3 regions of the Lysobacter sp. Soil_N_51 genome follow, and region 1 is predicted to be linked to each of the others. Evidence: predicted binding sites of a transcription regulator. Region 1 holds the regulator's gene; each other region holds the start of a gene.
What was found. The regulator HrcA, encoded in region 1, represses chaperone genes, less so after heat shock. The targets are predictions, from matches to a motif close to TTNGCACTCNNNNNNNNNGAGTGCNAA.
Positions count from the first base shown of each region.

Region 1 (10,279 bases):
GGATTCTGGAACTGCTCGAGCAGGCCAAGCCGCGGCACATGACCGCCGAGGACATCTACCGGATGCTGCTGGAAAAAGGCGAGGACATCGGCCTGGCCACGGTGTACCGCGTGCTGACCCAGTTCGAGTCGGCCGGCCTGGTGCTCAAGCACAACTTCGAGGCCGGCCAGTCGGTGTACGAGCTCGATCGCGGCCATCACCACGATCACATGGTCGATATCGAAAGCGGCAAGATCATCGAGTTCGAAAGCGCGGAAATCGAGGAATTGCAGAGCAAGATCGCGGCCAAGCATGGTTACGAGATCGAGGAGCATTCGTTGGTGCTGTATGTGCGCAAGAAGCGGTGAGAGCCGGGATTTTTTGATTCGGGATTCGGGATTCGGGATTGGTAAAACCGGGAATTCGCGAGTTGGGTTTCGGGCTGGGTGCACGCCGGGGGTCGAGATTCGGGATTGGTCAGAAGCCGGAGCGGATCGCGGGTGCTGGTGGTTTGCTGTTGCCGTGATTTAAATCGGAATGCACGAAGGCCCGCCAATGGCGGGCCTTTGCTTTTGTGGGGCGCGTGGGGTGGGGCGCTGCGATTGCGCGGGGCATGAGACGCGAATCGGAATCTGATTCGCCGTCGTTGATTCGACTTCAGTGCGATCCAGCCGGCCTGTCATCCCCGTGAAGGCGGGGATCCAGAGGCTTCAGCGGCATCCCGCCAGAACGTCATTCCCGCGAAGGCGGGAATCCAGGGGCTTCAGCGTCATCCCACCAGGACGTCATTCCCGCGAAGGCGGGAATCCAGAGGCTTCAGCGTCATCCCACCAGAACGTCATTCCCGCGGAAGCGGGAATCCAGGGACTTCAGCATCATCCAACCAGAACGTCATTCCCGCGAAGGCGGGAATCCAGAGGCTTCAGCGTCATCCCACCAGAACGTCATTCCCGCGAAAGCGGGAATCCAGTGACTTCAGGCGTTCTCGCACGAAAGGCACTGGATGTTCGGCTGCGCCGAAGTAAAGCAGAGCCCGCCTTCGCGGGAATGACGGTAGGAAGGAGCGAGGCGGTTGGGGTGTGGCGTTGCTTCGGGTGTCTTGCGGAGCAAGTGCCCGTGGATGTGGATGCTTAGGCGACTGAGGCGCTAGAGCCGCTGGAGTTGCGTAGCAGAAGAGGAACAGCAGAAGAGGAAGAGCGGCGGCAAGAGCAGCAGCGGAGGAGCAGTAGCAAAGGAAGAGCCGCAGGGGAAGAGAACTATCAGACGAAGATCAGCAAGGCCAGGCCGCTACGCTCTAACCGATTCCCGATTCCCGATTCCCGATTCCCGATTCCCGGGCCGTTCCCCAATCCCGAATCCCGAATCCCCAATCCCGGCTCTCAACCAACATCCGCCAGCAACCGCTTGGCCGCCGCGCGCACTTCCTTGGTCAATTCAACGCCACCCAGCATGCGCGCCAGTTCCTCTTCGCGCTGCTTGGCCGCGAGCACCTGCACGGCGCTCTGGGTGACGCCTTCGCTGGCGGCCTTGCTGACCCGGTAGTGGGCGTGGCCCTGGGCCGCGACCTGGGCCAGGTGGGTCACGCACAGCACTTGGCGGCTGGCGCCGAGGGCGCGCAGTTTCTGGCCGACGATCTCGGCCACCGCGCCGCCGATGCCCGAATCGACTTCGTCGAACACCATGGTCGGTACCGCGTCCATGCCGAACGCGGCCACTTCGATCGCCAGCGAGATGCGCGACAACTCGCCGCCCGAGGCGACCTTGCGCAGCGCGCGCGCGGGCTGGCCGGGGTTGGCCGCGACCAGAAACTCGATGCGTTCGCCGCCGTTGGGATCGGGCCGGTCTTCTTCGAGCGATTCGATCGCGACGTCGAAACGGCCGCCGCCCATGCCCAGTTCGCCGATCAGTTCGGTGGTCTTGGACGACAGCGACTTGGCCGCGTCGCGGCGGGCCTTGCCGAGCACGTCGGCGGCCTTGCGCCAGCCTTTGCGCGCGGCCTCGATTTCCAGGTCGAGCGATTCCAGCCGCACGCCCGCGCCGCGCAGCATCTCCAGTTCGGCGGCGATGCCGTCGCGGGTCGCGGCGAGTTGTTCGGGGGCGATGCGGTGCTTGCGCGCCAGTTCGTGCAGGCGGCCGATCCGGCTTTCGATCTGTTCGAACGCGGACGGGTCCAGGTCGAGGTCGTCGCGGACCCGGTCGAGCAGGGTCATGGCTTCGTCGATCTGGATCGCGGCGTTGTCGAGCATGGCGTCGACTTCGCCCAGGCGTGGTTCGTGTTCGGTCACGCGCTGCAGTTCGCCGCGCACTTGCTGCAGGGTGCGGGTCAGCGAGGGGCCTTCGTCGCCGCCGATGCGCGCGAACGCGGCTTCGCAGGCGGCGATCAGGCCGGCGGCGTGGGCGTGACGACGATGGTCGGCGGTGAGCTTGAGCAGCGCCTCTGGGTCGAGCGCTTCGCGTTCGAGTTCGCGGTGCTGGTGTTCGAGCCAGCCGATCCGGTCGGAGACGTCGCCTTGCGCCATCAGCGTGTCGCGCTCGCGCAGCAGCGCGCTCCAGGCGCGCGCGGCGGTCTCGACCGCGCCGCGCGCGGCATCGGTGCGGCCGTAGGCATCGAGCAGGGTCAGCTGGCTGGCCTTGGCCATCAGCGCCTGGTGCTCGTGCTGGCCGTGGATTTCGACGAGGCGCCCGGCCAGTTCGCCGAGCTGGCTCAGGGTGACGGGCCGACCGTTGACCCACGCGCGCGACCCGCCATCGGCGCGGATCACCCGGCGGATCTGGCAGACCGGCGCATCGCCGTCGCCGGTTTCGTCGAGTTCGTTATCGCGCAGCCAGTCGGCGGCTTGCGGGGCGTCGTCGAGGGTGAAGTCGGCGACCAGTTCGGCGCGGTCGGCGCCGTGACGGACCACGCCGCTGTCGGCGCGCAGGCCCGACAACAGACCCAGGGCGTCGACCAGCAGCGACTTGCCGGCGCCGGTTTCGCCGGAGATCACGGTGAGGCCGGGTCCGAAACTGAGTTCGGCGGCGCTGACGACGGCGAATTGCTTGAGCGAGAGGTGGGCGAGCATGCGGCGGCGATTGTGCCTTGAGCGAGCGGGGCTGGGAATGGGAGCGGCGGCGGGGGCGAGCGTAGGGGCGGGGTGGATCATGGGGTGAGATTGAGGCGGAGGGTGGGCTGGCTTGGGTTTGCTGGTCGGTCCTAGTTGTTTTGCCAGTCGAGGCCTCGTTGGTTTTTGCTGGACGGGCCGGGTTGCTTTTGCTCGTCATTCCCGCGAAGGCGGGCCCCGCTTCATTTCGGCGAAGCCGAACATCCAGGGTTTCACCGAAGCATGACTCTGAAGTCTCTGGATTCCCGCCTTCGCGGGAATGACGAGCACGAAGAGACGTGGCGCCCGACAGATTGGCAACCAATCGCGTCATCCTTCTTACGACCCACGACCCACGACCCACGACCCACGACCCACGATTCCCAATCCCCAATCCCCAATCCCCAATCCCGAATCCCGAATCCCGAATCCCGGCCCCCAACCAACCCTTGCACCTTCCCCCACCGGCGCTTATATCCACACCCATGAACCGCCGCTCCGATCCCAGCCTCGACCCGCGCGCGCGCCAATTGCTGCGCACGCTGATCGGCCGCTACATCCATAGCGGCGAGCCGGTCGGGTCGCAGACCCTGGCCAAGCACGCCGGGCTGGACGTCAGCGCGGCGACCATCCGCAACATCCTCGGCGACCTGGAAGACGCCGGCCTGCTCAGCGCGCCGCATGCCTCGGCCGGACGCATCCCGACCTCGCAGGGCTACCGTCTGTTCGTCGACTCGCTGCTGCAGGTGCGGCCGCTGCCGGAAGGCGATCTCGCGCGCCTGCGCAGCGAGCTGCCGTCGGGCACCGGCACCCAGGCCCTGCTCGGCAGCGCTTCCGAATTGCTGTCGGCGATGACCCATTTCGTCGGCGTGGTCAGCGTGCCCAAGCGCGAGCAGTTCGCGTTCCGGCGCATCGATTTCGTGCCGCTGGACGCGCAGCGGGTGCTGGCGATCCTGGTGTTCGCCGATCAGGACGTGCAGAACCGCATCATCCAGACCCGCCGGCCGTACGAAGCCGGCGAGTTGGAGCGGGTCGGCAACTACCTCAACGCGCATTTCGCCGGCCGGCCGGTCTCGGAGATCCGCGATGTGCTGCTGCTGGAACTGCGCAATGCCCAGTCCGAGATGCAGACGCTGCTGGCGCAGTCGGTTGAGCTGGCCGAGCAAGTGCTGATCCCGGACAACGACGACATGGTCCTGGCCGGGCAGACCCGGCTGATGGGCGTGCAGGAACTGGCCGACCTGGACCGGCTGCGCGAGCTGTTCGAAGCCTTCGCGCGCAAGCGCGAGATCCTGCAATTGCTCGAACGCACCGTGCGCGCGCCCGGCGTGCGCATCTTCATCGGCGAGGAAACCGGGCTGGCGCCGCTGGAAGGCGTGTCGCTGGTGACCGCGCCGTACACCTCCGGCGGCCGCGTACTCGGCGTGCTCGGGGTGATCGGGCCGACCCGGATGGCCTACGACCGGGTGATCCCGGTGGTGCAGGCGGCGGCCGATGCGCTGGGCAATGCGTTCGGGGCGCCCGAAGCCGAGTAAGAACCATCGCCGCGTTTGCAGGTCGGCCCGCTGTAGGAGCGGCGCAAGCCGCGACCGCGAATCCCGTCTTCCCGCGCAGGTCCCGCCTTCCCGCGCAGGATGGGTTAGGCCGGGTAACCGTTACGGCAAGCCGGGCTGGCGCCGGGGTTTGTCGTGGCGCGGTCGCGGCTTGCGCCGCTCCTACAGGAGCGGCCCATGATCGAAGCAGCAGCCGGCATCGCCTTCGGCGCCGCCGCGATTGTCCCGAAACCATCCCCGCTCGCCGCAACTGAGCGCCGATCCCGCACGATCGCCGCAGATCCCGGCACTTGAATGGTCCGGCCGCGGCCCCATAGCTGGCCTGTCGCGGAAAAACCGCCAGGACCCAGCATGAGCCAAAACGACCCCAATCCCGAACTGAACCTCGACGACCAAGCCGCCGCGGCGAACGCCGAGCCGACCGACGTCGAGAGCCTGCGCGCCGAGTTGACCCGGTTGCGCGAAGACTCGCTGCGCGAACGCGCCGAACTCGACAACCAGCGCAAGCGCGTCGCCCGCGATATCGACATGGCCCGCAAGTTCGCCAACGAGCGCCTGCTCGGCGACCTGCTGCCGGTGATCGACAGCCTGGAAGCCGGGCTGGGCGTGGCCGGCGGCGAGCCCAACGCGCTGCGCGAAGGCATGGAACTGACCCTGCGCCAGCTGCTCAAGGTCGCCGGCGACAACGGCCTGGTCGCGGTCGATCCGGTCGGCCAGCCGTTCAACCCCGAGCACCATCAGGCGATGAGCCTGGTGCCCGCGCCGGGTGTCGCGCCGAACCACGTGGTCCAGGTCTACCAGAAGGGCTGGCTGCTCAACGAGCGCCTGCTGCGTCCGGCCCTGGTCGTGGTCAGCCAGGACTGAGCGCAACCCACCGAATCGCACGCGGCTGGGCTCGCATCGGCCCGGTCCGCGAAGTTCACCCGAAGTTAAAGGGCAGGGCACGGGCGCTTGAACTGCCCGGCACCGAGCCCCAGATATCGCACATCGGCGGCCTGCAGCAATCGCGCCGCCCCCAACATTGAAGCATTGAGAGAGGGAGCAACATCCATGGGCAAGATCATCGGCATCGACCTGGGCACCACCAATTCCTGCGTTTCGATCATGGAAGGCGGCAAGGCCAAGGTCATCGAAAACTCCGAAGGCGACCGCACCACTCCGTCGATCGTCGCGTTCACCAAGGACGGCGAAGTCCTGGTCGGCGCGTCGGCCAAGCGCCAGGCGGTCACCAACCCGAAGAACACCTTCTACGCGGTCAAGCGCCTGATCGGCCGCAAGATGACCGACGCCGAAGTGCAGAAGGACCTCGGCCTGGTGCCGTACGCGATCGTCCCGCACGACAACGGCGACGCCTGGGTCGCGACCCAGGACGGCAAGAAGATGGCGCCGCAGCAGATCTCGGCCGAAGTGCTGGGCAAGATGAAGAAGACCGCCGAAGCCTACCTGGGCGAGCCGGTCACCGAAGCGGTCATCACCGTGCCGGCCTATTTCAACGACAGCCAACGTCAGGCGACCAAGGACGCGGGCAAGATCGCCGGCCTCGAGGTCAAGCGCATCATCAACGAACCCACCGCGGCCGCGCTGGCCTACGGCATGGACAAGAAGGGCGGCGACCGCAAGGTCGCGGTCTACGACCTCGGCGGCGGCACCTTCGACGTGTCGATCATCGAGATCGCCTCGGTCGACGGCGAAATGCAGGTCGAAGTGCTGTCGACCAACGGCGACACGTTCCTGGGCGGCGAAGACTTCGACAAGCGCGTCATCGACTACTTGGTCGAAGAGTTCCAGAAGGATCAGGGCATCGACCTGCGCAAGGATCCGCTGGCGCTGCAGCGCCTGAAGGACGCGGCCGAGCGCGCCAAGATCGAGCTGTCGTCCTCGCAGCAGACCGAAGTCAATCTGCCGTACGTCACCGCCGACGCGTCGGGCCCGAAGCACCTCAACATCAAGCTGACCCGCGCCAAGCTGGAGTCGCTGGTCGAGGATCTGGTCAAGAAGACGATCGAGCCGTGCCGCATCGCGCTCAACGACGCGGGCCTTCGCGCCAGCGACGTGGCCGAGGTGATCCTGGTCGGCGGTCAGACCCGCATGCCCAAGGTCAGCCAGGCCGTGGCCGAGTTCTTCGGCAAGGAACCGCGCAAGGACGTCAACCCGGATGAAGCCGTCGCTGTCGGCGCGGCGATTCAGGGCGGCGTGCTGGCCGGCGACGTCAAGGACGTGCTGCTGCTCGACGTGACCCCGCTGAGCCTGGGCATCGAAACCCTCGGCGGCGTGTTCACCAAGATCATCGAGAAGAACACCACCGTTCCGACCAAGGCTTCGCAGACCTTCTCGACCGCCGAGGACAACCAGTCCGCGGTGACCGTGCATGTGCTGCAGGGTGAGCGCGATCAGGCCCGCTTCAACAAGTCGCTGGCCCGCTTCGACCTGTCCGGCATCGAGCCGTCGCCGCGTGGCATGCCGCAGGTCGAGGTCTCGTTCGACATCGACGCCAACGGCATCATCCACGTCAGCGCCAAGGACAAGAAGACCAACAAGGAACAGAAGGTCGAGATCAAGGGCGGCTCGGGCCTGTCCGAGGAAGAGATCGCCAAGATGGTCGCCGACGCGGAAGCCAACCGCGAAGAAGACCAGAAGTTCCAGGAACTGGTGCAGGCGCGCAACCACGCCGACGGCCTGATCCACATGACCCGCAGCACGATCAAGGAACACGGCGAGAAGTTGCCGGGCGACCAGATCGGCCGCGCCGAAGCGGCGATCTCGGAGCTGGAAACGGCGATGAAGGGCGACGACAAGGGCCAGATCGAAGCCAAGTCGAAGGCGCTGGAAGAAGCCGCGCAGTCGCTGTTCGCGGCGGCCAACGCCGGTCAGCCGGGCGAAGGCGCCCCGGCCGGCGACGGCGGCGCCTCGGCCAAGGCCGACGACGTGGTCGATGCGGAGTTCACTGAAGTGAAGGACGACAAGAAGTAAGCCGGGAATCGGGAATGGGGAATCGGGAATGGGCGCGCGACGTGTGCGTGCGGCCCGTGGACACCGATTCCCTGTTCTTGCATCCGTCGCGGGCGGCAGGCGTTCTCACGCGCCGCCCGCTTTTGATTTAACGATTCCCGACTCTCGATTCCCGATTCCCGAACCCAGCCCATGAGCAAACGCGACTACTACGAAGTGCTGGGCGTTGCGCGCAACGCCAGCGACGACGACCTCAAGAAGGCCTATCGCCGCTGTGCGATGAAACACCACCCGGACCGCAATCCGGGCGACGCGGCGGCCGAGGCCGCGTTCAAGGAGTGCAAGGAGGCCTACGAAATCCTGGCCGACACCAACAAGCGCCGCGCCTACGATCAGCACGGCCATGCCGCGTTCGAACACGGCAACGGCGGCGGCGCCGGCGGTCCGGGCTTCTCGGACATGGGCGATATCTTCGGCGACATCTTCGGCAATATCTTCGGAGGTGGCGGCGGCGGTGCGCGCGGTCCGCGTCGCGGCGCCGACATCGGCTACGTGATGGAGCTGTCGCTGGAGGAAGCGGTCGGCGGCGTCGAAAAGCAGATCGAAATCCCGACCCTCGACGCCTGCGACACCTGCAACGGCAGCGGTTCGGCCGACGGCAAGGTCGAGACCTGCGGCACCTGCAAAGGCCACGGCCAGGTGCGCATCCAGCGCGGCATCTTCTCGATGCAGCAAAGCTGCCCGCACTGCAACGGCAGCGGCAAGACCATCGCCAATCCCTGCGCCGACTGCCACGGCCAGGGGCGGGTCGAACGCACCAAGACTTTGCAGGTCAAGATTCCGGCCGGTGTCGACAACGGCGACCGTATCCGCCTGACCGGCGAAGGCGAGGCCGGCCCGACCGGTTCGCCGCCGGGCGATCTGTACGTGGAAGTGCGCGTGCGCGAGCACGAGATCTTCCAGCGTGACGGCGACGACCTGCATTGCGACGTGCCGATCCGCATCTCGCAGGCCGCGCTCGGCGACACCATCCGGGTGCCGACCCTCGGCGGCGAAGTCGAGTTGCGTATTCCCTTCGAAACCCAGAGCGGCAAGCTGTTCCGCCTGCGCGACAAGGGCGTCAAGTCGGTGCGCAGCCGCAAGACCGGCGACCTGTACTGCCGCGTCGTGGTCGAGACGCCGGTCAATCTCACAACGGAACAACGCGAGCTTCTGGAGAAATTCGAAGCGACGTTCGTGGGTGAGGGGGCGCGAAAGCACTCGCCACGGTCCTCCACCTTTCTGGACGGGGTCAAGGGATTCTGGGATCGGATGACGTCCTGATACCAGCGGCGTGCATCGCACGCATCGCGTCGCGCCAAGCGCGCGACGCGTGTCCGGACAAGGGGGCTTCGGCCCCCTTTTTCGTGGGCGGCGCATCCGTTTTTTCGCGTCCGACGACACCGGGCGCCGACCTCCGGGTTCGCCGCCGCGCACCGGCGATCGGCGCGCCTCGACGCGCCTGTTCGCGGGCGCCGTGATCGCCAACTCCGGCACGCCTGGGATGTGGTAGAACGTTTCCGCGCCGACGCTCGGCGCGACGGCGCCGGTCCGCGATCGCGCGACCGTCCATCACCAAGGACTGTCCAACAGGAACAGGGGAAGAAAGGATGCGCATCGCGATGCAGCGGCTGTCGGCCGCGGTTTGTCTTGTACTTGTCGGCGGCGCGGCGTTCGCGCAGACCGCGCCGGCCGATCGCGCCGGCACCGCGCCGGCGGCCAGCGCCACGCCCGTCGTCAAACCCGCCGCCGCGGCGGCTTCGGACGACCCGATCCGCAGGGAGCGTTCCTACCTCAGTTACACCGTGCAGGCCGACGGCAGCTACGTCGAGCAGCACGAAACCGCGCTCAAGGTGCTCGACGAGCGCGCGATCGAATACGCCAAGCACGAATCGATCGGCTACAGCGCCAGCATCCAGACCCTCGACGTGGTCGAGGCCTACACCCGCAAGGCCGACGGCCGCCGCATCGACGTGCCCAAGTCGAACTTCCAGGTCGAGACCAACGACGGCCGCGAAGGCGGCGGCCCGGCGTTCTCGGACGTCGCCACCACCCGCCTGGTGTTCCCCGATGTCGCGGTCGGCGACACCGTGGTGCTGAACTACCGGCTGGTCGGCAAGAAGGCGATGTTCGACGGGCATTTTTCCGACATCACCAGTTTCACCGACGGCGCCTACATGGGCGATATGCGGATCAAGATCGATCTGCCGGCCGGGCTGTGGACCCAGCAGCAGACCTTCGGCAAGCTCAAGCAGGTACGCGACGAAACCGTCGGCGGCCGCCATATCGTCGAGTGGACCTACCAGAACCTGAGCCCGGTCAAGCGCAAATCCGACTCGGCCACGATCTTCGATATCGAACGCTACAACGGCTACGCCCTGTCGACCTTCCGCAGCTACGGCGACATCGCCAAGGCCTACGGCGAGCGCGCGCTGCCCAAGGCGGTGCCGACCGCGCGGGTGCGCAAGCTCGCCGACGAAATCGCCGCCGGCAAGACCGATCAGCGCGCGGTCGCGCAGGCGCTGTACGAATGGGTGTCGACCAACATCAACTACGCCGGCAACTGCATCGGCCTGGGCGCGGTGGTGCCGCGCGATCAGGAGTTCGTACTCGACAACCGCATCGGCGACTGCAAGGACCACGCGACCTTGCTGCAGGCGCTGTTCGCGGCCAAGGGCA
Region 1 is NZ_JBDGLR010000007.1:315,545-325,823, forward strand. It holds gene fur (ferric iron uptake transcriptional regulator) at 1-347, shown strand, start outside; gene recN (DNA repair protein RecN) at 1,359-3,041, opposite strand; gene hrcA (heat-inducible transcriptional repressor HrcA) at 3,545-4,594, shown strand; gene grpE (nucleotide exchange factor GrpE) at 4,964-5,476, shown strand; gene dnaK (molecular chaperone DnaK) at 5,663-7,582, shown strand; gene dnaJ (molecular chaperone DnaJ) at 7,754-8,884, shown strand; gene AC3A4T_RS15690 (DUF3857 domain-containing transglutaminase family protein) at 9,211-10,279, shown strand, end outside.

Region 2 (10,279 bases), on a different contig from region 1:
CCAGATGTGCGACGCGCTCGCCGGTCTGCTGCGTCCGGGCGGGCGATTGGTCGCGCTGCCGATCCATCCGGACTACCAGCCCGATCCCGACTACTACCAGGCCTATGGCTTTCGCCTGATTCCCGACGACGACAACGGTCGCCCGCCGCGCACCAACGGCGCGCGCATCCGCCTGGAGCTGTGCCACGGCCGCTATCAGGCGAGCGTGCATGCCTGGTACTGGTCGCGCGCGGCGCTGCAGGCGGCGTTGCGCGAGGCCGGCATGACCGATCTGGTTTGGCGCGATCCGAGTACCGCGTCCGATCCGTCCGCGGCGGCGCCGTTGCTGCGCGCTTATCTCGATCGTCCGCACGCGGCGTTGATTCTCGCGCGCAAAGCCTGATGCCATGCGCGCGTGTCTGTTGCAGCCACGGGCCGAACGCAGCGGCGATGCGGATGAGGCGCTGGCGGTGTCGCTCGGTCGCGGCGTCGCCGCCATCGACGAGCACGCGTGGGATGCGTTGGTCAACGATCAGAATTTCTACAACAGCCACGCCTGGCTGGCCGGCCTGGATCGCGCCCTGGGCGCGTGCGAGGTGCTTGCGGTCTGGAGTTCGGCCGGCTTGCTCGCTGCCTGCACGCTGTGGAGCGGCGAACGCGATGACGGATTGTTCGAACTCGGCGCTTTCTTCAACGACGTTCGCGGCCCGTGGACGCGCGGCTTCGTCTGGGGCGGTGGACGCCGTTCGACCCATAACCAAGTGCCGTGCGTGAGCGGACGCCGGCGCGTGCAAGCATTGAGGCGCATGCTGCAGGCGATGGCCGGCATCGCGCGCGAGCGCGGCGACGTCGGCGTGGTCTTGCCGTATATGCCGCTGACGGCCGCGCGGGAACTCGCCGAGGTCTGTGGCGCCAGCGTGCTGCTGCACTCGGCCGAAGCGAACATCGAGGTTCCACCTGACGGTCTGGCCGGGCTGATGGCGGCTTGGAACCGGCACCATCGCTACGAAGTCCGCGCTGAAATCGCCGCGTTCGCGCGTTGCGGCAACCGGGTCGAATGGGGCCTCATCGATCCTTCCGAGCAGGCGCGCGCGGCGGAACTGATCGCCTGCAACCGCGCCCGCTACGGCAGCACCCAGGGCGCGGCCTGGATGCAGCGGATGCTTGAGGCGCAACGCCAGGCGGGGCTGTCGCCGATCGCGGTCGTGGCGCGACGCGATGAGCGCATCGTCGCGTTGTGCCTGCTGTATCGCTTCGGCCGCGCGCTGCACGCGCGCTACTACGGTTGCGATTACAGCCTGGACGATCGCGATTTCCGCTACTTCGTCCTGACCTGCTATGAGCCGATCAACTACGCCGCCCGCGGAGGATTCGATGAACTGCGCTTGTCGATCTCGGCTCTGCACGCGAAAGCCAGCCGCGGCGCCCGCATCGAGCCGCTGGCCGCGGCGGTGCTGCTGAGCGATCGCTCGCTCGATCCGATCGCGGTGCGCCGACACAACCGGCGCTTCGCCGAGCGCCATCGTCGCGAACTGGGCGCGCACCTGAGCCCGGCCTGGCAAGCGTTCCTTTGATCCATGCACGCGGAGTCGCCATGCTGCATCTGATCTACACCTTCCGCCCGAGCGCCGCCGCGCGCGCCGATCTGCCCGCGTTCTGGCGTTGGGTTGGCGAACGCGAACGTTGGTTCTACGACGGCTTGGCCATGGCCCACGATCCGCGCTGGTACGTGTGCACGGTCGGGCCGGGCGTGCACAGCCTGGAGCACTGGATTTCGTTCGCGGACGAAGCCGGTTGGGGCGATTACCGCCGCGAGGTGTCGCGTCGTTCGGCGAACCCGGCCTGGGAGCAACGACGGATCGAGCAGGATCGCTGGTGGGACATCCTCGACGCGCGCCTGCTCAACGACGCGCCGCTGCCGACCGCGCGCGGCGACGCCGGGCGATGAGCCGCGTGGCGACCAGCCGTTTGTTCGAACGCTTGCGTGGCGGCTTGGTGGTCTCTTGCCAGGCCTTGCCCGACGAACCCATGCACGGCTGCATGCCGGCGATGGCGCGCGCGGCGATCGAGGGCGGCGCCTGCGGGGTGCTGGCCAACGGCGCGAACGACATCGCCCGGATCCGCGCGGCCGTCGACGCGCCGTTGATCGGCGTGCTCACCCAGGTCTATCCGGATTGCGAGATCGCGCTGACCCCGACCCTGGTCGAGATCGATCAGGTGGCGCAGGCCGGCGCCGATATGGCCGGCCTGGACGCCAGCGAGCGTCGTCGTCCGGGCGGGCAGCGTCTGGCCGACTTTTACGCCGCGATCCGCAAGCGGCATCCGGGCCTGCGGTTGATGGCCGAGGTGGCGACCACGGCCGAGGCCCTGCGGGCGCAGGCGCTGGGCTTCGACTGCGTGTCCAGCGCGGCGCTCGGCCATACCGAGGCCACCCGGGGGCAGCGCCTGACCGACGACGACTTCGCCGCGTTCCGGCGCATGCGCCGGGCCGTCGACAGTTGCCTGCTGGTGGCTGAAGGCGGTATCGACACCCCGCAGCAGGCTGCCCGCGCACTGCAACTTGGCGCGGATTTCGTGGTCATAGGCAGTGCCATTACCCGGCCGCAGAGCATAACGGCGCGCTTTGTCGGCGAAATGTTGGCAACTGCAGGCTAATTGCTGCCTTTGGCGTCGATCGAGCGGCCTGGAAGATGCCGTAAACGGCTCGCTTTGGCGGTCGATCTTGGCCGTGATCGACGAGGGTCCCGGCCCTGCGAAGGTCTGGTAGAGCGGCTGCGGCGCCTGCTCTTAATAATCTTTTAATTCATAAGGTTCAAATAGTTATCCCGCTCGCCGCCACGCCGCGAAAAACCGCTGGCGTAACCGCGGATAAAGGGATTCGGCGGGAAATGGCGACAAACCGCCGAATTGGATGCCCGGCAGTGCCGAATAACGCAGGCCAGATTCGGCCGGCGCGCGGAAAGATTCACAAGGGCTTACCGGCTGTATTTTGTAACATATTGATGTTGTTGAGCTTTCGACTCGGCCTCATGGTTTTGACCGGAATTTCGGCCAAGGCCCGTCATAGCGAATGCGACCGACACCCCAAGACCGCGTTCGTGCGTTCCAATCCCGCAACACAGCGGAACCTTTTCCCCCTTTAGCAGTCCTATATGCCGACTGCTAAGATGACCCCCATGACCTCTATTGCCCAATCCGCTGCTCTCGTCACCAACAACCTGCCTGTGCCCAGCGCGCTCGGTTCGCTGGACGCGTATATCGGCGCGGTGCATCAGATCCCGGTGCTGACCGCCGAAGACGAGCAGGCCCTGGCCCGCCGCTTCCGCGACGGCGAAGACCTCGACGCGGCCCGTGAACTCGTCCATTCGCATCTGCGCTTCGTGGTCCATGTGGCCCGCGGCTACAACGGCTATGGCCTGCAGATCGGCGACCTCATCCAGGAAGGCAACATCGGCCTGATGAAGGCGGTCAAGCGCTTCGACCCCGACCAGGGCGTTCGCCTGGTCTCGTTCGCGGTGCATTGGATCCGCGCCGAGATGCACGAGTTCATCCTCAAGAACTGGCGCATCGTCAAGGTCGCCACGACCAAGGCGCAGCGCAAGCTGTTCTTCAACCTGCGCAAGAGCAAGAAGCGCCTGGGCTGGATGAACGCCGAAGAGGTGAGCCAGGTCGCCAAGGACCTGAACGTCTCCGAGCGCGAAGTGCTCGAGATGGAATCGCGCCTGTCGGGTCGCGACATCGGCTTCGACGCGCCGTCCGACGAGGACGACGATCACGCGCCGCCGTCGCCGGCCGCGTACCTGCGCGCCGCCGAGGAAGACCCGTCGCAGTCCTACGAGCGCGAAGACGAAGAAGACAGCAAGCTGGGTCTGCTGCGCGAAGGCCTGTCCGGCCTGGATGCGCGTTCGCGCGACATCATCAAGCGCCGCTGGCTCGACGACGACAGCAAGATCACCCTGCAGGAACTGGCCGACGAATACGGCGTCAGCGCCGAGCGTATCCGCCAGATCGAAGCCAACGCGCTGAAGAAGATGCGCGGTCTGTTCGCGGCGTAACCAGCTTCGAATAACGCGATGCAATGCAACGGCCCGGGAAACCGGGCCGTTTTTTATTGTCCGATCGACCACCGCGACACGCGGAGCTGGGGCGCGCGCGGCCGCGACAAGATCCGGATATCGACTGCGTCAGGCGATGGCTATCGTGAGCTCAAGCCATCGCCTGGAGTCGCCCATGAACGCCTATCGCATCAGCGGCCTGTCGCCCGAACCGTTCCGTCCCTTGTTCGCGCTCGACGACGATCGCCTGCGCGCCCACGACATGCGCCGGGTCGTCGCCGATTCGCCGCGCGGTTATCCCTGCCGGGTGTCGCTGACCGATGCCGCGATCGGCGAGACCTTGTTGCTGCTGCCGTACGAACACCATGCGCTTGGGCCGTATCGTGCGAGCGGCCCGATCTTCGTGCGCGAGGCCGCGCTGCAGGCGCCGACGTATCGCAACGAACTGCCGCCGATCCTGGCGACCCGGTATCTGTCGCTGCGCGCCTACGACCGCGACGGCTGGATGCGCGATGCGCGCGCGGTCGACGGCGCGGCGGCACAGGACGAACTGCAGTCACTGTTCGCGATCGACGGCGTCGTCAGCGTGATGGCGCACAACGCGCGCTTCGGCTGCTTCCTGTGCCGGATCGATCGGCACTGAGCCGCGTTGGACCGGCATCGACCGGCGCAATCGATGCGCGCCCGACGATGGCCGGCATGCTGCACTTGCGATGGCAGCGCGCCGAGATGTGCCGCGCATCGGGATAAAGTGGAAGCGGCATCGCACTCCCGCATGCGCTTGCCGCGTCAGGCGCATGCGCGCCCTCGGGCCTGTCTAGACTCGCGCTCGAAGCCGCCGGGACCGGCGGTTTCCCGAATCGCGCGGGCCGATCGCGGCCCGCGTCACGCAGACCAATGGAGGGTGTATGCAAGGCATCAAGCTATGGGCGGTGGGCGCGTTGATTGCGGTTTTGGGGCTGGCGCACAGCCAGCCGGCACGAGCGGGCGACATGAGCAATGCGGTGGTGACCTGCTTCGTCGACACCTATGCACTGGACGTGCCCGAGGCTTTCAGCTGCGTCTCGGTGTGGCGGCCGGGCGGCGCGACCAATCCGACCACCGCGCTGTTCCAGGTCGCCGGCCTGGGCGCGGGCAATTATTCCTATGCCTGGCGCGACCTGGAGACCAACACCGTGCCGGCCGGTTGCGGCAATCAGTCTTATTGCGAGAAGTCGATCAGTACCGAAACCCAGGGCGACGGCGAGGCCACCTTGCGCGTGACCATCACCGATCTCGATACCGGCGCGACCAAGAACGTGCAGGCCACCGCGTTCTACTACGATGGTTACACCTGATAGATCGCCGCGTTCGATTCGTTCGAACAAAGAAGGGCGCCGCGAGGCGCCCTTCTTTGTTGCGGTGAGGTCCGCATGGCTCAGCCGGCGTCGTCGTCCTTGCCATCGCCGTCTTCTCCGGCGCCGCCGAAAATGATCCGCGCGTGGCGCTGGTAGGTGAAATACGCCCACGACCAGTTGAGCATCACGATCAGGCGGTTGCGAAAGCCGATCAGGAAGAACACGTGCGCGGCCAGCCAGAACGCCCAGGCCAGGAAGCCGGAGAACTTGAAACCGCGCAGGTCGACCACCGCGGCGCGGCGGCCGATGGTGGCCAGGTTGCCGTAGTCGACATAGCGGAACGGCTCGATGGTGCGGCCGCTCAGGCGGGCACGGATCGCGCGGGCGACGTAGCTGCCCATCTGCTTGGCGCCCGGCGCGACCCCCGGCACCGGTTGGCCGTTGGCTTGCTGGATGCTCGCCAGGTCGCCGGCGACGAAGACGTCCGGATAGCCGGGCACGGTCAGGTCGGGTTCGACCCGCACCCGGCCGGCGCGGTCGCGCGGCGCGTCGAGCAGCGCGCCCAGCGGCGAGGCGGCGACGCCGGCCGCCCACAGCACCGTACGCGCGGGCACGAACTCGGCGCCGAGGCTGTAGCCGTCGCGTCCGATCGCGCCGACCGGCGTACCGGTGACGACTTCCACGCCCAACCGCTGCAACTGCGCGCGCGCTTTCTCCGACAGCGACTCGGGAAAGCTGGAGAGCACGCGCGGCCCGGCTTCGATCAGGCGGACCTTCGCTTGCGACGGATCGATGCGGCGGAATTCGCGGCGCAGGGTCTTGTGTGCGATCTCAGCCAGGGTGCCGGCGAGTTCGACCCCGGTCGGGCCGCCGCCGACCACAGCGAAATGCAGCCACGCCGCGCGTTCGGCTTCGTCGTCGGTCGCTTCGGCGCGTTCGAACGCGGTCAGCACGCGGCGGCGGATGTGCAGCGCGTCGTCGAGGGTCTTCAGGCCCGGCGCGTGCTGCGCCCATTCGTCGTGACCGAAATAGGCGTGGGTCGCGCCGCTGGCCAGCAGCAGGTAGTCGTAACCGATCACCTCGCCGTCGGCGAGCGTGACGTTGCGCGCGACCGCATCCAGGCCGACCACTTCGCCCAGCCGCACTTCGACGTTGGCCTGCTTGCGCAGGATGTGGCGCAGCGGCGCGGCGATGTCCGGTGCCGACAGGCCGGCGGTCGCGACCTGGTACAGCAACGGCTGGAACAGATGGTGGTTGCGGCGATCGATCAGGGTGATGCGCACGTCGGCCGAGTCCAGCGCGCGCGTCGTCCACAGACCGCCGAAACCGCCGCCGACGATGACGACGTGCTTGCGCGGATCGTTGCTCATCGCCATGCGCTCAGCCGCGCAGACGCTGGGCGAGTTGTTGTTCGAGCTTGCGCTGGTCGGCGGCGAAGCGGCGGATGCCGTCGGCGAGCTTGTCGGTCGCCATCGCGTCCTCGTTGTGCTGCCAGCGGAATGCGGCTTCGCTGAGCGGTTCGGCCGGTTGGGTGCGTTGACCGTCTTCGGACAGAGCGCGTTGAACGTCGGCCTGGGTGGATTCGAGTTCGCCGAGCAGTTCGGGCGAAATCGTCAACCGGTCGCAACCGGCCAGCGCCAGCACCTGCCCGGTGTTGCGGAAGCTCGCGCCCATCACCACGGTCGGGTAGCCGTTGCGCTTGTAGTACTCCCAGATGCGGGTGACCGACTGCACGCCCGGATCGTCCTGCGGCGTCGCTGGCTTGGCCATGCCGTTGGCGAGGTGCCAGTCGAGGATACGGCCGACGAAGGGCGAGATCAGGTACACGCCGGCTTCGGCGCAGGCCACCGCCTGGGCGAACGAGAACAGCAGGGTCAGATTGCAGTGGATGCCTTCGCGCTCGAGCTGCTCGGCGGCGCGGATGCCTTCCCAGGTCGAGGCGAGCTTGATCAGCAGGCGGTCGCGGCCGATGCCGGCCTGCTCGTACAGTTCGACGATGCGGTGCGCCTGGGCCAGGCTGGCCTGGGTGTCGAAGCTCAGGCGCGCATCGACTTCGGTCGAGACGCGGCCGGGGATCAGCTTGAGGATTTCGCCGCCGATCGCCACCGCCAGGCGCAGGCCGGCATCGCTCACGCGCGCGGCCTCGTCATCGCCCTGGGCGCCGCCGAGGGCCGCGTCGATCAACGGCGCGTAGTTCGGCAGGCCGGCGGCCTTGAGCAGCAGCGAGGGGTTGGTGGTGGCGTCCTGCGGATGGAAGCGGGCGATCGCGTCGATGTCGCCGGTGTCGGCGACGACCGTGGACAGCGCGCGCAGTTGTTCGAGTTGATTGCTCATGGGGGAGTGTCTTGTCGTCGGATTCGCGCTCATTGTCCCGCATCGGGGTTAGGCCGTCATGAAGCCGGCCTATCTTCAGTGCGTCGATCTTCAGTGCCACGCGCCGCGGCGGCGGTTGCGCTAGGCTGGCCGCGACAACGCCCGCCCGTGTCCGGGCCGGCGGCAGGGAGAATGAGCGCATGGGCCTGGCCTCGGAAGAAAAACGCATCGCGCTGCTGATCGATGCCGACAACGCGCCGGCGGCGAAGATCGAAGTGATCCTGGCCGAGGTGGCGCGCTATGGCGTGGCCAACGTGCGCCGCGCCTACGGCGACTGGAAAAGCCCGAACCTCAAGAGTTGGGAAGCGGTGCTGCACGAGTTCGCGATCCGGCCGATCCAGCAGTTCGCCTACAGCAAGGGCAAGAACGCGTCCGACATGGCGATGGTGATCGACGCGATGGACCTGTTGTACGCGCGCAACCTCGACGGCTTCGCGATCGTTTCCAGCGATGCCGACTTCACCCCGCTGGTGATGCGTCTGCTCACCGACGGGGTCAAGGTCTATGGCTTTGGCGAAAAGAAAACCCCCGAGCCGTTCGTCAACGCGTGTTCGAAATTCACCTATGTCGAAGGCCTGGGCCAGCCGGCCAGCGAGGACGCGCCGCCCGACGAGGTGGCGACCACGCCGCCGCGCAGCGCCAAGGACCTGCGCGGCGATACCCGCCTGGTGCAAATGCTGCGGCGTGCGACCGATTCGGCCAGCGGCGACGATGGCTGGTCGCGATTGGCGAGCGTCGGTCAGCAGGTCGGCAATCAGGCCTCGTTCGATCCGCGCAATTACGGCTATCCCAAGCTCAGCGACCTGATCGAGGCGATGGGGCTGTTCGAGATTCGGCGCGATCCGCTCAGCGTGTGGATACGCGATAAGAATAAGAGCGTGACCAAGCCGGTGAAATCGGTGGCGGAGCCTGCGCAGAAAAGTGAGCAAGCGCCCGCGGTGCAGGCCAAGCCACAGGCGACGTCGCAACTCGCGGAACAGCCTAAGCCACAGCCGAAGCCGCAATCCGCGGAACAGTCCAAGCCGCAACCGCAACCGCAGAAACAAGCCAGGAAACAGCCTAAGCAACAACCCAAACAACAACCCAAACAACAACCGAAGCAGCAACCGAAGCAACAAGCCAAGCAACAAGCCCCATCCAAGCCGGCCGCGGCCGCGAAGCCCGCAGACAAGTCGAAGTCCTGATCCGTGTTCGTTCGCAACGTCGATCAGCGTTTCGGCGATATCGACCGGCGTGTGGATCGGATGACGGGATGGGCTGCGTTATGTCGCACGCGGCGGTGAATACCGCCGGTCTGGTCGCCGCGAATCGCATCGGTGTCGGCGTGGGGCGCAGAGCAGGCAGGCGGCGATCGCGGTGGGCTATCGGCGATTAGTCAATTCACGCGCTACCGTGTCGCTGTCGGCGCGTTTTGCGACGATGCAAGCATGGTCTCGGCGGACGCGGGTTTGCGTTGCTTCGGCGTTGCCGCTTTGTTGCCGCGTGCCGTTTTTCGTGCGATGAGCGGGCACATCGGCGCTCGATGTAACCGCATCGGCACGGTTCACGATTCGGCAGCGTGGGTTGGGCTAAGGTCATCGCCCATCCCCCATGGAATTCGCACATGATCGCTCGCCCCTTATCGGCCGCTTTGCTCGCACTGTCCTTGCTGATGTCCTCGGCGATCGCTTCGGCCGCCGACAAGGTCAGCCAGGTGCCGGTGCATTTCGCCAAGGGCCAGAGCGCGACCACACTCAAAGGCTCGTTCAAGGGCTACGACACCGTTGAGTATCTGCTCACCGCCAAGGCCGGCCAGCGGTTGAGCCTGAAGGTGAGCGGCAGCAGCAACGCCAACCTCAACGTGTTTCCGCCGGCCGACTACGTACTGCCCGATCCGCAACAGCTCGCCTTGCCGCTGGAAGGCGACGACACCCGCAGCGCGCGCCTGCCGGCCGATGGTGTGTATCGCATCCAGATGTACCAGCCGCGCGCCAGCGCGCGTCGCGGCGCGGTGGTGAAGTATTCGCTGAAGATCGAGGTGCGTTGAGGGCGGTGCGCATGCGATCGCGGCGCGCGAAGCCACGATCTTTTGGCAAGAGCTGAAATTCTCGTCTGTAGGAGCGGCGTAAGCCGCGACCGCGACACCTCACCTACGACGCAAGCGAGATAGCGCGGTCGCGGCTCACGCCGCTCCTACAGGGGAGTGACGGAGCATCCGCGCGAATTGGGTGGTGAGGTTGGACGATCAGTACAGATCGGCCGGATCGACATCCAGCGACCAGCGCACCTTGCGCGCTTCCGGCGCGGCATGGATTGCCGGCAATGCGGCATCGAGCGCGGCGTGCAGCGGGCGGCGTTCGGGCGCGGACAGGATCAGCTGCGCGCGCAGGTAACCGGCGCGGCGCGGCATCGGCGCGGGCACCGGTCCGTTGACTTCCAGCGACGTGGCCGGATCGGCGGCGTCGCGCGCGCGCGGGCCGGCGACGCGTTCGAATTCGCGCCGCGCCATCGCCAGGAACGCGTTCGCCGCTTCGACTTCCTGCGCCTCGGCGCGGA
Region 2 is NZ_JBDGLR010000010.1:68,274-78,552, forward strand. It holds gene AC3A4T_RS19635 (class I SAM-dependent methyltransferase) at 1-382, shown strand, start outside; gene AC3A4T_RS19640 (peptidogalycan biosysnthesis protein) at 387-1,553, shown strand; gene AC3A4T_RS19645 (hypothetical protein) at 1,574-1,927, shown strand; gene AC3A4T_RS19650 (N-acetylmannosamine-6-phosphate 2-epimerase) at 1,924-2,634, shown strand; gene rpoH (RNA polymerase sigma factor RpoH) at 3,156-4,034, shown strand; gene AC3A4T_RS19660 (DUF1203 domain-containing protein) at 4,210-4,677, shown strand; gene AC3A4T_RS19665 (hypothetical protein) at 4,943-5,371, shown strand; gene AC3A4T_RS19670 (NAD(P)/FAD-dependent oxidoreductase) at 5,452-6,741, opposite strand; gene tal (transaldolase) at 6,752-7,705, opposite strand; partial or broken gene AC3A4T_RS19680 (NYN domain-containing protein) at 7,885-8,703, shown strand; gene AC3A4T_RS19685 (g-type lysozyme inhibitor) at 9,348-9,770, shown strand; gene AC3A4T_RS19690 (primosomal protein N') at 9,969-10,279, opposite strand, start outside.
Region 2: a site for HrcA is predicted at 3,119-3,145, ahead of rpoH (RNA polymerase sigma factor RpoH). Genes of this name have one in related genera too.

Region 3 (10,279 bases), on a different contig from region 1:
GATGGCGAAATCGCTGACTACGGCCACGCGCGCGAGTCGCGCGAGCAACGATGGCTCATCGAGCGCGGCCGACAGCTGCGGCGAAGCGGCGCGCAAACGCGCGATGGCGCGTTCGACCTGAGCGGATTCGAATATGGTGCGATCGGAAGAAGCCATCGAAGCTGCGAATGCGGGCGTGCATGAATGATCGCATGGCGATGACGGTGGCCGATGCGTGCGCGAGCGCGATGGTGTTTCGTCGCGGTGATATCGCGATCGCCCGCTGTAGGAGCGGCGCAAGCCGCGACCGCGCCACCGCGATCACGGCGAAAGCCTCGGCTCGGCCGACGACACGCCACGCGACTTCGGCGAGCGGCCACAACCCACCCCAAAACCCCAGCCAATAAAAAAGCCCGCTTCCGGTAGAACCGGTAGCGGGCTTTGCTCCCTCCCCCACGTCGGGATGCGGGGCGATCGTGAAGGAAGCGTTATCCCCTTTGCACGCTGCACTGCAAAACAGAACTAACCGGTTCATTTGAAACGCCCGGACCCGATCCCGAGCGCTTATGCCGAAAGCTAATAACGACAGGGCTGTTACCGATGACATCGAATTCGCCGCTGTGACGCTGCACCGGCTCGCCAGCTTCGCCCCGACAAAACTGAACAGGCGAAGCCGATCCGGGTTTGCGCCGAACGGCGCAGACGACGCGCCCGCCGCCGGCCCGCGCTTGTGACCGCGATGCCCTGAGCGGCATGCTGGCTGCGTTAACCCGCTAGCCGCCACATAAGCGAGCCCCAACGCAGCGAACCGCCCCCGCGGCCGCCCCCGCGTTCCAAGGAGGAGACGCATGCCCCGCCCGACGCATTACCGCCGAAGGCGGCAAGCCGCAGGTCCACATCAACATGAAAGCGCTGCACCTGGATCGCGAAATCATGGAGACCAACGGCCTCAACCTGGGCGCGGCCGCGACCGTGCAGCCGTATTGCGACACCAGCACCGCCCCGCCGACCCAGGCCAGGTTTCACCACACCACCGACACTCACTTGCCGGTGCGCGATCCGATCGCGCCGAGCGTTGATGTGGCTGCGCAAGCACAACCCGAGTGCGCCGCGCGGGCGAGCGCGGGCCATCGCGATCAATCCCTGATCGGCGACATCCGCGACAAGGTCCAGGCCGAATTCGCGCGTCACCGCAGCCCGTTGTCCGAACCGGACGCCGAGCGCGTCGCCGCGGCCCTGCGGTGCAAGGCAAGACCGCCGGCATCGGCGGCGGCGATCACGTGGTGTTGAGGGTCGACCCGGCGACCAAGGAGATCGGCAAGACCGTGTTCCTGGTCAAGGGCGAACTCGACAGCCGCTCGCACACCCGGGTCAGCGCCTCGCCGCAACAGGCGCCGGCCACCGAAGAGTCCTTGCGTCAGCTCGACGCGATCGGCCCGGCCGGTCCGGCGCAGGCCGCGCCGCAAGCCGCGAAGACGATGCAGCACTAAGCCGGTATCGCAACTCCCTTGAGTTCACTCGGCCCCTGCGGCGACGTGGGGCGGCATGCCTTGCGCCGCATTGGCCTGCCGCGCGGGCTTTCGCCGTTGATCAAGCGAGCGCGCCGACTCCGCCGAAGGAGACGCCGTTCTCAATGCCGAGCCGGCAGCACGACGCAGCGCGATCGCGTTCTTAGTTCCAGCGATCCCGCCGCCGTGCGAACGGAGCGAATCATCAGCAGCACCGTCGAAGCGGCCGCCGCGCGGTTTTCCGCGATCGGGCAGCCGTAGACGACGGGCAACAGGGGCCATGACCGAAACGCAACAACACAGCCGCACGCGACGGCGCGGCGCGTGCGCACGCGCGTGTCGATCGTATGTGTCGATCGTATGTGTCGATCGCACTCGTCATCGCGCGCTGCCATCGCCGGCGCCGTCACCGCATTCCTCTCATTCCATCAGGAGCCCAGCATGGAACGCCTTTCTTCGATTCCCGCCGTCCAATCGCGATCGCGCGCGCGCAATCCGCTCGCGCTCGCGCTGTGCGTGCTCATCGCCGCGCCCATGACCCTGCCCGCGCAGGAAAAACCCGCTTCGCGCGACCTCGAACAGCCGGTGTTCGCGCGCATGCTGCGCTCCAGCGACGACGTCAAACCCTTGCTGAGCCTGACCGAAGCCGGAACCAGGCCGCTGGACACGCGCGAAGCCAGGCTCGATCTGCGCATCGCTTTCACCACGTCCAAAATCTGGGACCCCAACAGCCAGAAGTTCGACACGGTCAAGCTGCGCTCCTATCAAAGCCCGGGCACCAATCCCGAGGTGCCGTTCCTCGCGCCGACCATCGTCACCTCGCCCGGCGAAACCGTGCGCGTCGCGCTCGACAATCAGTTGCCGCCGCAGCCCGACTGCCATCCGGTCGACATCAACGTCCCGCATTGCTTCAACTCGACCAACCTGCATTCGCACGGCCTGTGGGTCAGCCCGACCGGCAACAGCGACAACGTGCTGCTCACCTTGCGTCCCGGAGTGAAGTTCGAGTACGAGTACAACCTGCCCGCCGACCATCCGGCCGGCACCTTCTGGTATCACCCGCATCTGCACGGCTCGACCGCGCTGCAGGTGTCCAGCGGCATGGCCGGCGCGCTGCTGGTGCGCGGCGAGCGCCTGCCGTCCAGCAACCGCACCGGCGACATCGACACCTTGCTGCGCGACCCGACCGGCGCGGCGATGCCCGAACGCCTGCTGATCTTCCAACAGGTCGCCTATGCCTGCCGCGACGGCGACGGCAAGATCAGGACCGATGAGAAGACCGGCTTTTGGATCTGTAACAAGGACGACGTCGGCGAGATCGAAAAATACGACGATCAGTTCGGCTTCGGCGTGTGGCAGAAATCCGGCCGCCACACCAGCATCAACGGCACCGTGCTGCCGACCTTCGACGACCTGGTCGCCGGCCGCATCGAACGTTTTCGCCTGCTGCATGCCGGCGTGCGCGATACCGTCAACCTGCAATTGCGCGAAATGAAGACGGCCTCGGCCAGTATCGAAGGCCTGTCCGGCGCGGCATTGGAAAATTGGGTGACCGCCAACTGCACCGGCGCGCCGTTGAAGCAGTTCGAAGTCGCCAGCGACGGCCTGACCCACGCCAAGACCATCGTCAAGACCGAGAACGTGCTGCAGCCCGGTTATCGCAGCGATGCGCTGGTGGTGTTTCCGAAGGCCGGCAGGTACTGCGTGCTCGACGCCGCCGCGCCGGCCAGCGCCAGCATCACCAACGCCGCCGAGGACCGTCAGCTGCTCGGCGTCGCCGACGTCACCGGCGATGCGAAGGTCGCCGACGTCGAAGCCTATGTGACCGATGCATTGGTCGCCTCGGCGCACAAGCGCATGCCCGAGGGCGTGCGCGAATCCGTTGTCGCCGGCCTGCGCGATCATCTGCGCCTGGATGCGTTCGTCCCGCACAAGACCATTACCAAGGGCGAGGTGAACGGCAAAGGCCAGGCGGTGGTATTCGACATCAAGGACAAGATCGTCGACGGCAAGAAGGTGGGCGACATCTACCTGGTCGACGGCAAGCCCTACGACCCGGGCGCCGCGCGCGACCTGATCCTCGGCCAGACCGAAGAGTGGCATCTGACCTCGCTGGTCGGCGGCCATCCCTTCCACATCCACGTCAATCCGTTCCAGATCGTCAGCATCCTCGACGCGAACGGCAAGGAAGTCAGCGTCACCGGCGACCTCGACAAGGATGGCAAGGTCATCGATCCGCAGTACGCGAATCTGCAAGGCACCTGGAAGGACACCTTGTTCGTCAAGAAGGGTTACAACCTGTACGTGCGCACCCGTTATGAGCGCTATATCGGCGAATACGTCCTGCATTGCCACATCCTCGATCACGAGGACCAAGGGATGATGCAGAACGTGCGCGTGCTGGTGCCCGACGGCAAGGGCGGCGGGATTTCGGCCACGAGCCACCACTGAGGCTGACGATGCGGCCTGCCGTAGCAGCGGTGGGCCGCATTCGATGATGACGTCCGAACCGCGATTGCGCGGTTAGTCGGGCATGGCGGTCGCGGCTCACGCTGCTCCTACAGTCGGAAATGCAGCAACGTCCAGCGACAACGCGATAGCCCCCTGTAGGAGCTGCGTAAGCTGCGACCGCGCAACTTCGCCTACCGCGCCGTCACCGCTTCCCGTTCTTCTCGTACTGCGCCATATCCACGCGCAGAATCCGCCGCAACTCCAGGATCGCCTGCGGCGTCTCCTGCACGCTGTGGCCGGACACGATCACCTTCTCCGACAAGGCGCCATCCAGATGCGCGCTGCGGTACGGCACCGCGCCGTCGCTGGATTGCAGCAGCGCGATCTTGGGATCGCGTTGGCCGACAATCGTGTGGTACGGCATGCCCGCTTCGATCGGCAGGTTCTCGGTGCTGCGCATGAACAAGGAATTCGGACTCAGGTCGTCCGGGCCGGTCGGCGGACGGCCCTTGCGGAAACCGATCTTCTGCAACTCGTCCTGATCGACCTTGGTGCGCTGCGCCAGTTCGGCGGTCTCGCGCAGGACATCGAACGGCAGACGAATCAGCTTGCGCACCATCCGCAGCGGCCAACCGTCGGTGACCACCGCGCCGCGATGCGGCGAGGCCAGGAACACCACCCGGCCGAATTGCGGCAGCGGCTGGAACACGGTCAGCGCGCGCACCAGCGGTTCGTTACGCAGACGCTGCGCGACGGCCGGATCGAAGGCCTTGAGCGTTTCGTCGAGCACCCGTTCGCCGCTGTCGCTGACCAACAGCCGCGAAATCACCCCGCCCATGCTGTGACCCACCAACACCGCATCGCGACTGGCGACATCGTCGCCCTCGGGATCGTAATGTTTGAAGGTCTTGTCCAGCGCCGAAGCGATCGCCGCGCGATTGGACAGGATGCCGATGTTGGTCGGATAGAACACCTGCCACAGCTGATAGTGCTTGCGCAGCGCTTCGTCGCCGAGGATCTCGTTGGCCAGATTGACCCACGCCTCCGGGCTGCTGGCCAGGCCATGCACCAGCACGATCACCCGCTTGTTCGGATCGTAAGGCTGATTGAGGTAGATGCGCGGCTTGAACGCGCGCGCCTGCTTGGGCCGCAACAGACTCGACAGGCTCAACCGCGCCAGTTCCGAACGCGCCAGCCACACGCCATAGGCGGCCGAATAATTCGCCGCGAGCGGAACCTTGCGTCCGCCGATGGTCTCGCTGTCGATGCGATACGGGTTGTAGACGTCCATGCTGGCCTGATCGCTCGCCAGCACCGCGTCCAGGCTGTCGCCGTCGAAGCGCAGGGTCGCGGTCACCGGCAGATAGCGGGTGTCGCGATACGGCGTGTCGTCCGCGCTGGCTTCGTCGGCCGGCGTGACCGGCGCCGGCGACGGCGCGCGCCGCGGAAACACCGCGACCAGGCCGGTACCGAAACCGTCGCGGCGATACACCGCGCGCAGGTTGTCGAAGCCGAGCGTGTCGGAGGCGAGCAGCGCTTCGGGTTGCTGGCTGATCTCCGAGGCTTCGTAACCGTGCAGGCCGATGCCGAGATTCAAACCGCCGACCTGCAGCGGCGAGGCACCGATCTGGCCGCGGCTGGCTTCGAACGCGGCCTGGGCAACGACATCGACGGCGCGGTTGTAGTACTGCAGCACGCGTTGCTGGCGCGCTTCGAACACGCGCTGCTCGGGCGTGCGCGCGGTCAGGAACAGATAGGCGTAGGCATAGCGCGCGGTCTCGACCGCGGCGCGGGTGCGCTCGTCGGTGGCGACCTGCCCAGCGATCGCCGCGTTGGCGTCGACCGTCGCCGCGTCGCCCGCTTCGATCGCCTCGGCCTTGCGCCGCGACAGGCCCGCGCTCTCGGCGGCCTTGCTGACCGTCGCCGGCGCGGCGTTCATGCGCAACAGTTGCAGTTCCGACGCCGTCGCCAGCCACGACTCGCTCGACGCGAGCGGCCGCAGCTGTTCGATGCACGGTGCGGGGTCGCGCGCGCACAGCTCCGGATCGAGCCCGGCCGAACCCAGCGCGGTCGCCGACGCGGTGCTCAGCTTGCCGCCGTTGAGCGCGTCGAGATTGCGCTCGGCGGCGATATCGCCGAACGCGCGCTCCTTGACCTTGACCACCGCGCAGCCGCTGCCCAGCAGCATGAGGAGGCTCGTCAGGACGAGGGCGATCGAGCGCAGGGGCATGCTGGATCCGGGGGGAAGCGTGAAGGGCATTGTCGAGGGCGCTGTGAGCGGAGTAAATCGATTTCAGGGCGTGGATCGATCAAGACCGCGAGATTAGCGTCCACGGATTAGGGATTCATAAGACCGCCCGCGCCGGGCAGTTGGGGCCGGATCGATACGATGCCGGGGCGACGGCCAGCGCCCGGGCTCGGCGGCGAGGACCCGGCGGGGCTTCAGCCTCGACGCTTTCCGCCAGGGTTTCGATGCGGCTTTCGGCGGCGAGAGCATCGGGCCGACACCCCAACCGCGCAGACTTCCGATTGGTCGCGTTCGCGCATTCGCGGCGCGGCCGGCGCCGCAAAAAAGAACCCCGCCTTTCGGCGGGGTTCCTCGTGTTGCTTCACGGCGATCGGTGGATCAGAAGTCCATGCCGCCCATGCCGCCCATGCCGCCGCCGCCCGGCATCGCCGGCTCGTCCTTCTTCGGCAGCTCGGCGACCATCGCTTCGGTCGTGATCATCAGACCGGCGATCGACGCGGCGTTCTGCAGCGCGGTGCGGGTGACCTTGGTCGGGTCCAGGATGCCGAACTCGAGCATGTCGCCGTATTCGCCGTTGGCGGCGTTGTAGCCGAACGCGCCGGTGCCTTCCTGGACCTTGTTCAGGATGACCGACGGCTCTTCGCCGGCGTTGGTGACGATCTCGCGCAGCGGCGCTTCCATCGCGCGCAGGGCGATCTGGATGCCGTGGTTCTGGTCTTCGTTGGCGCCCTTCAGACCGCTGATCGCGGCCTTGGCGCGCAGCAGCGCGACGCCGCCGCCCGGGACGATGCCTTCTTCCACGGCAGCGCGGGTGGCGTGCAGCGCGTCTTCAACGCGAGCCTTCTTTTCCTTCATTTCGATTTCGGTCGACGCGCCGACCTTGATCACCGCGACGCCGCCGGCCAGCTTGGCCACGCGCTCCTGCAGCTTCTCGCGATCGTAGTCCGACGAGGTCTCTTCGATCTGCGCCTTGATCTGCTTGATGCGCGACTGGATCGTCTCGCCGTCGCCGGCGCCGTCGATGATGGTGGTGTTCTCCTTGGAGACCTGCACCTTCTTCGCGCGGCCCAGGTCCTTGATCGTGGCCTTCTCGAGCTGCAGGCCGACTTCCTCGGAGATCACGGTGCCGCCGGTCAGCACGGCCATGTCTTCGAGCATCGCCTTGCGACGGTCGCCGAAGCCCGGCGCCTTCACGGCGCAGACCTTGACGATGCCGCGGATGGTGTTGACCACCAGGGTCGCCAGCGCTTCGCCTTCGACTTCCTCGGCGACGATCAGCAGCGGCTTGCCGGACTTGGCCACGCCTTCCAGCACGGGCAGCAGGTCGCGCACGTTGGAGATCTTCTTGTCGTACAGCAGCACGTACGGGTCGTCCAGCTCGGCCGACATCGACTGCTGGTTGTTGATGAAGTACGGCGACAGGTAGCCGCGATCGAACTGCATGCCCTCGACCACGTCGAGCTCGTTCTCCAGGCCCGAACCGTCTTCAACGGTGATCACGCCTTCCTTGCCGACCTTGTCCATCGCCTGAGCGATGAGGTCGCCGATGTCGGCGTCGGAGTTGGCCGAGATCGCGCCGACCTGGGCGATTTCCTTGCTGGTCGAGGACGGCTTGGACAGCTTCTTGAGCTCGCCGACGGCTTCAACCACGGCCTTGTCGATGCCGCGCTTGAGGTCCATCGGGTTCATGCCGGCGGCGACCGCCTTCATGCCCTCGCGGATCAGCGCCTGCGCCAGCACGGTCGCGGTGGTGGTGCCGTCACCGGCGTTGTCGGAGGTCTTGGAAGCGACTTCCTTGACCATCTGCGCGCCCATGTTCTCGAACTTGTCGGCCAGCTCGATTTCCTTGGCGACGGACACGCCGTCCTTGGTGATCGTCGGCGCGCCGAAGCTCTTCTCGAGCACGACGTTGCGGCCCTTCGGACCGAGGGTGGCCTTTACGGCATTGGCGAGAATGTTGACGCCGCGCACCATCTTGGCGCGTGCGTCCTCACCGAAACGAATTTCTTTGGCAGCCATTTGAAACTCCGGGATTTGAGATTGGGGATTTGGGATTGGCAAGAGCTGAAGCGGGTCGTCGGGTGGGGCGGGATCGCAGCGCAAGCGCTTTGCGAATCCCGAATGCCCAATCCCGAATCGCGGCTCTTAACCGACGATCGCCAGCACGTCGTCTTCTTTCAAAATCTTGTACTCGACGCCGTCCTGCTTGTAGGAGCTGCCCGAGTACTGGCCGTAGATGACCTTGTCACCGACCTTGAGCTTCGGCGCGCGCAGGCTGCCGTTGTCCAGGGCCTTGCCTTCGCCGACGGCGACGACTTCACCCTTGGTCGACTTTTCCTTGGCGGCGTCGGGGATGATGATGCCGCCGGCGGAGATTTCGTCGGCTTCGATCGGCTTGACCACAACGCGGTCGTAAAGCGGCTTGAGATTCATGGCGACCCTCTGTAAGTGATTGAATGGGTGGAGAAAGAACGGGAATTTTAGCAGTCGCCCCCGTCGAGTGCCAACGCCGGGGACAAAAGCGCCCGGGCGAACCGGGACTGCACGGAACATGAGGCGTCCTGGCGGCCTTTCAAGGGCCCGGGCGAAGAAATTCTCGATGCCGCCCGGATGCCGGCGGGCGCGGACTCCCGGCGCGGATGCCGGACGCGCGGGGCAAAGCTCACTAATAAGAAGGACAGCGGTGCCTGGACCGATGGGGATCTGCGCATGGCCGAACCGTCAGGCCACGCCCGCCCCGTCCGGCCGCTCAGCCCCGCGAGGGCTTGAGGTACTGGGTCGGCGCGGCGCCAAGGTGGCGCCGGAACATGGCGGTGAACGCGCTGACGCTGTCGTAACCCATCTCCAGCGCGACCGTGGTCACCGCCTCGCCGGCCGCCAGCCGTTCCAGCGCGCGCATCAGCCGCGCGCGTTGCCGCCATTGCAGCAGGCTGTAGCCGGTTTCGGCGCTGAAGTGGCGGCTCAGGCTGCGCTCGGACAAATGCGCGTAAGCCGCCCATTCGGCCAGACCGCGTGGATCGGCCGGGTCGTCGATCAGGGCCTGGGCCACGCGCAGCGCGCGCGGATCGCTCGGCATCGGCAGGCCGATGCGTTCGCCGGCCCGGCTGTGGGCATGGCAATCGACGATCTCGTCCAGCAGCACCCGCGCCAGCCGCTCCCGGGCCTCGTCCAACGGCAACGAAGCCGGCCAGGTCGCGGCTCGGGCGATCGCTGCACGCAGCAGCGCCGACACCCGGATCGCACACGGCCGCGTCGGCAACGCCACGCAATCGGCCTGGGCGACATACACGCTCCAGCCGGAAAACGCCTCGCCGTGCGAGCGCAGCGAATGCGGCGCGTGCGGCGGCAGCCACACCGCATCGGTCGCCGGCACCAGCCAGCGGCCCTGCCCGGTGCCGACGGACAGCAGGCCGCGATGGGCGCCCAGCAATTGCCCGCGCGCGTGCTGGTGCGGCGCGGTGTCGCGCACGCCATGGGCGACCAGGCTCACCGCGATCACGAACGGCCCCGCATCCGAATCGGCGCGGGCCGGGGCAAGCAAAGGATCGGACATGGCCGGAACGCGCTATGGGATGGCCGGGGCAACGTAGCAGAGCCGGCCCGGCCCACCCAGCATGGACCCACCTTTTCGACCGTCACGATGGAGTTTCCGATGCGCGCTCACGACATCCTGCCCGACCACCTCGATGAAGCCCGGATCGACGGCGTGGCCGTACGCAAAGGCTCGGTCGCCGCGTTCCTGGCCAATGCCCGCGCCTTGAGCGACCCGCAAACCGCCGACGCCGCGCGCGCCGAGGCCGAACAGCACATCCGCGAAGCCCTGCCCGCCTTGCGCGCGGTGGGTTTGTTCGAAGTGCTGGAGATTCGCGACGCCAGGCTGCGCACGTGGGTCGAATCGCAGGATTGACGCACGCGGCGCCATGGCGCGCGTGCGGCCTCTGCATGGCCGGACACGCCGCGTCGGGCGGCGTGCCATGCGGCGTACCAGGGCGTACTAGACTGGGATTCCCAGCCTTCGCCAGGATTTCGCATGTCGTCCGTGACTTCTCCCGCCGAGATCGCCGCAACGCTCACCGAACTGTGGTCGCCGCGG
Region 3 is NZ_JBDGLR010000002.1:476,644-486,922, reverse strand. It holds gene glnE (bifunctional [glutamate--ammonia ligase]-adenylyl-L-tyrosine phosphorylase/[glutamate--ammonia-ligase] adenylyltransferase) at 1-156, opposite strand, end outside; gene AC3A4T_RS05085 (hypothetical protein) at 180-386, shown strand; gene AC3A4T_RS05080 (hypothetical protein) at 883-1,269, shown strand; gene AC3A4T_RS05075 (hypothetical protein) at 1,221-1,469, shown strand; gene AC3A4T_RS05070 (multicopper oxidase family protein) at 1,929-3,938, shown strand; gene AC3A4T_RS05065 (esterase/lipase family protein) at 4,141-6,126, opposite strand; gene groL (chaperonin GroEL) at 6,565-8,205, opposite strand; gene AC3A4T_RS05055 (co-chaperone GroES) at 8,332-8,619, opposite strand; gene AC3A4T_RS05050 (AraC family transcriptional regulator) at 8,936-9,739, opposite strand; gene AC3A4T_RS05045 (hypothetical protein) at 9,839-10,093, shown strand; gene AC3A4T_RS05040 (cupin domain-containing protein) at 10,217-10,279, shown strand, end outside.
Region 3: a site for HrcA is predicted at 8,667-8,693, ahead of AC3A4T_RS05055 (co-chaperone GroES). Genes of this name have one in related genera too.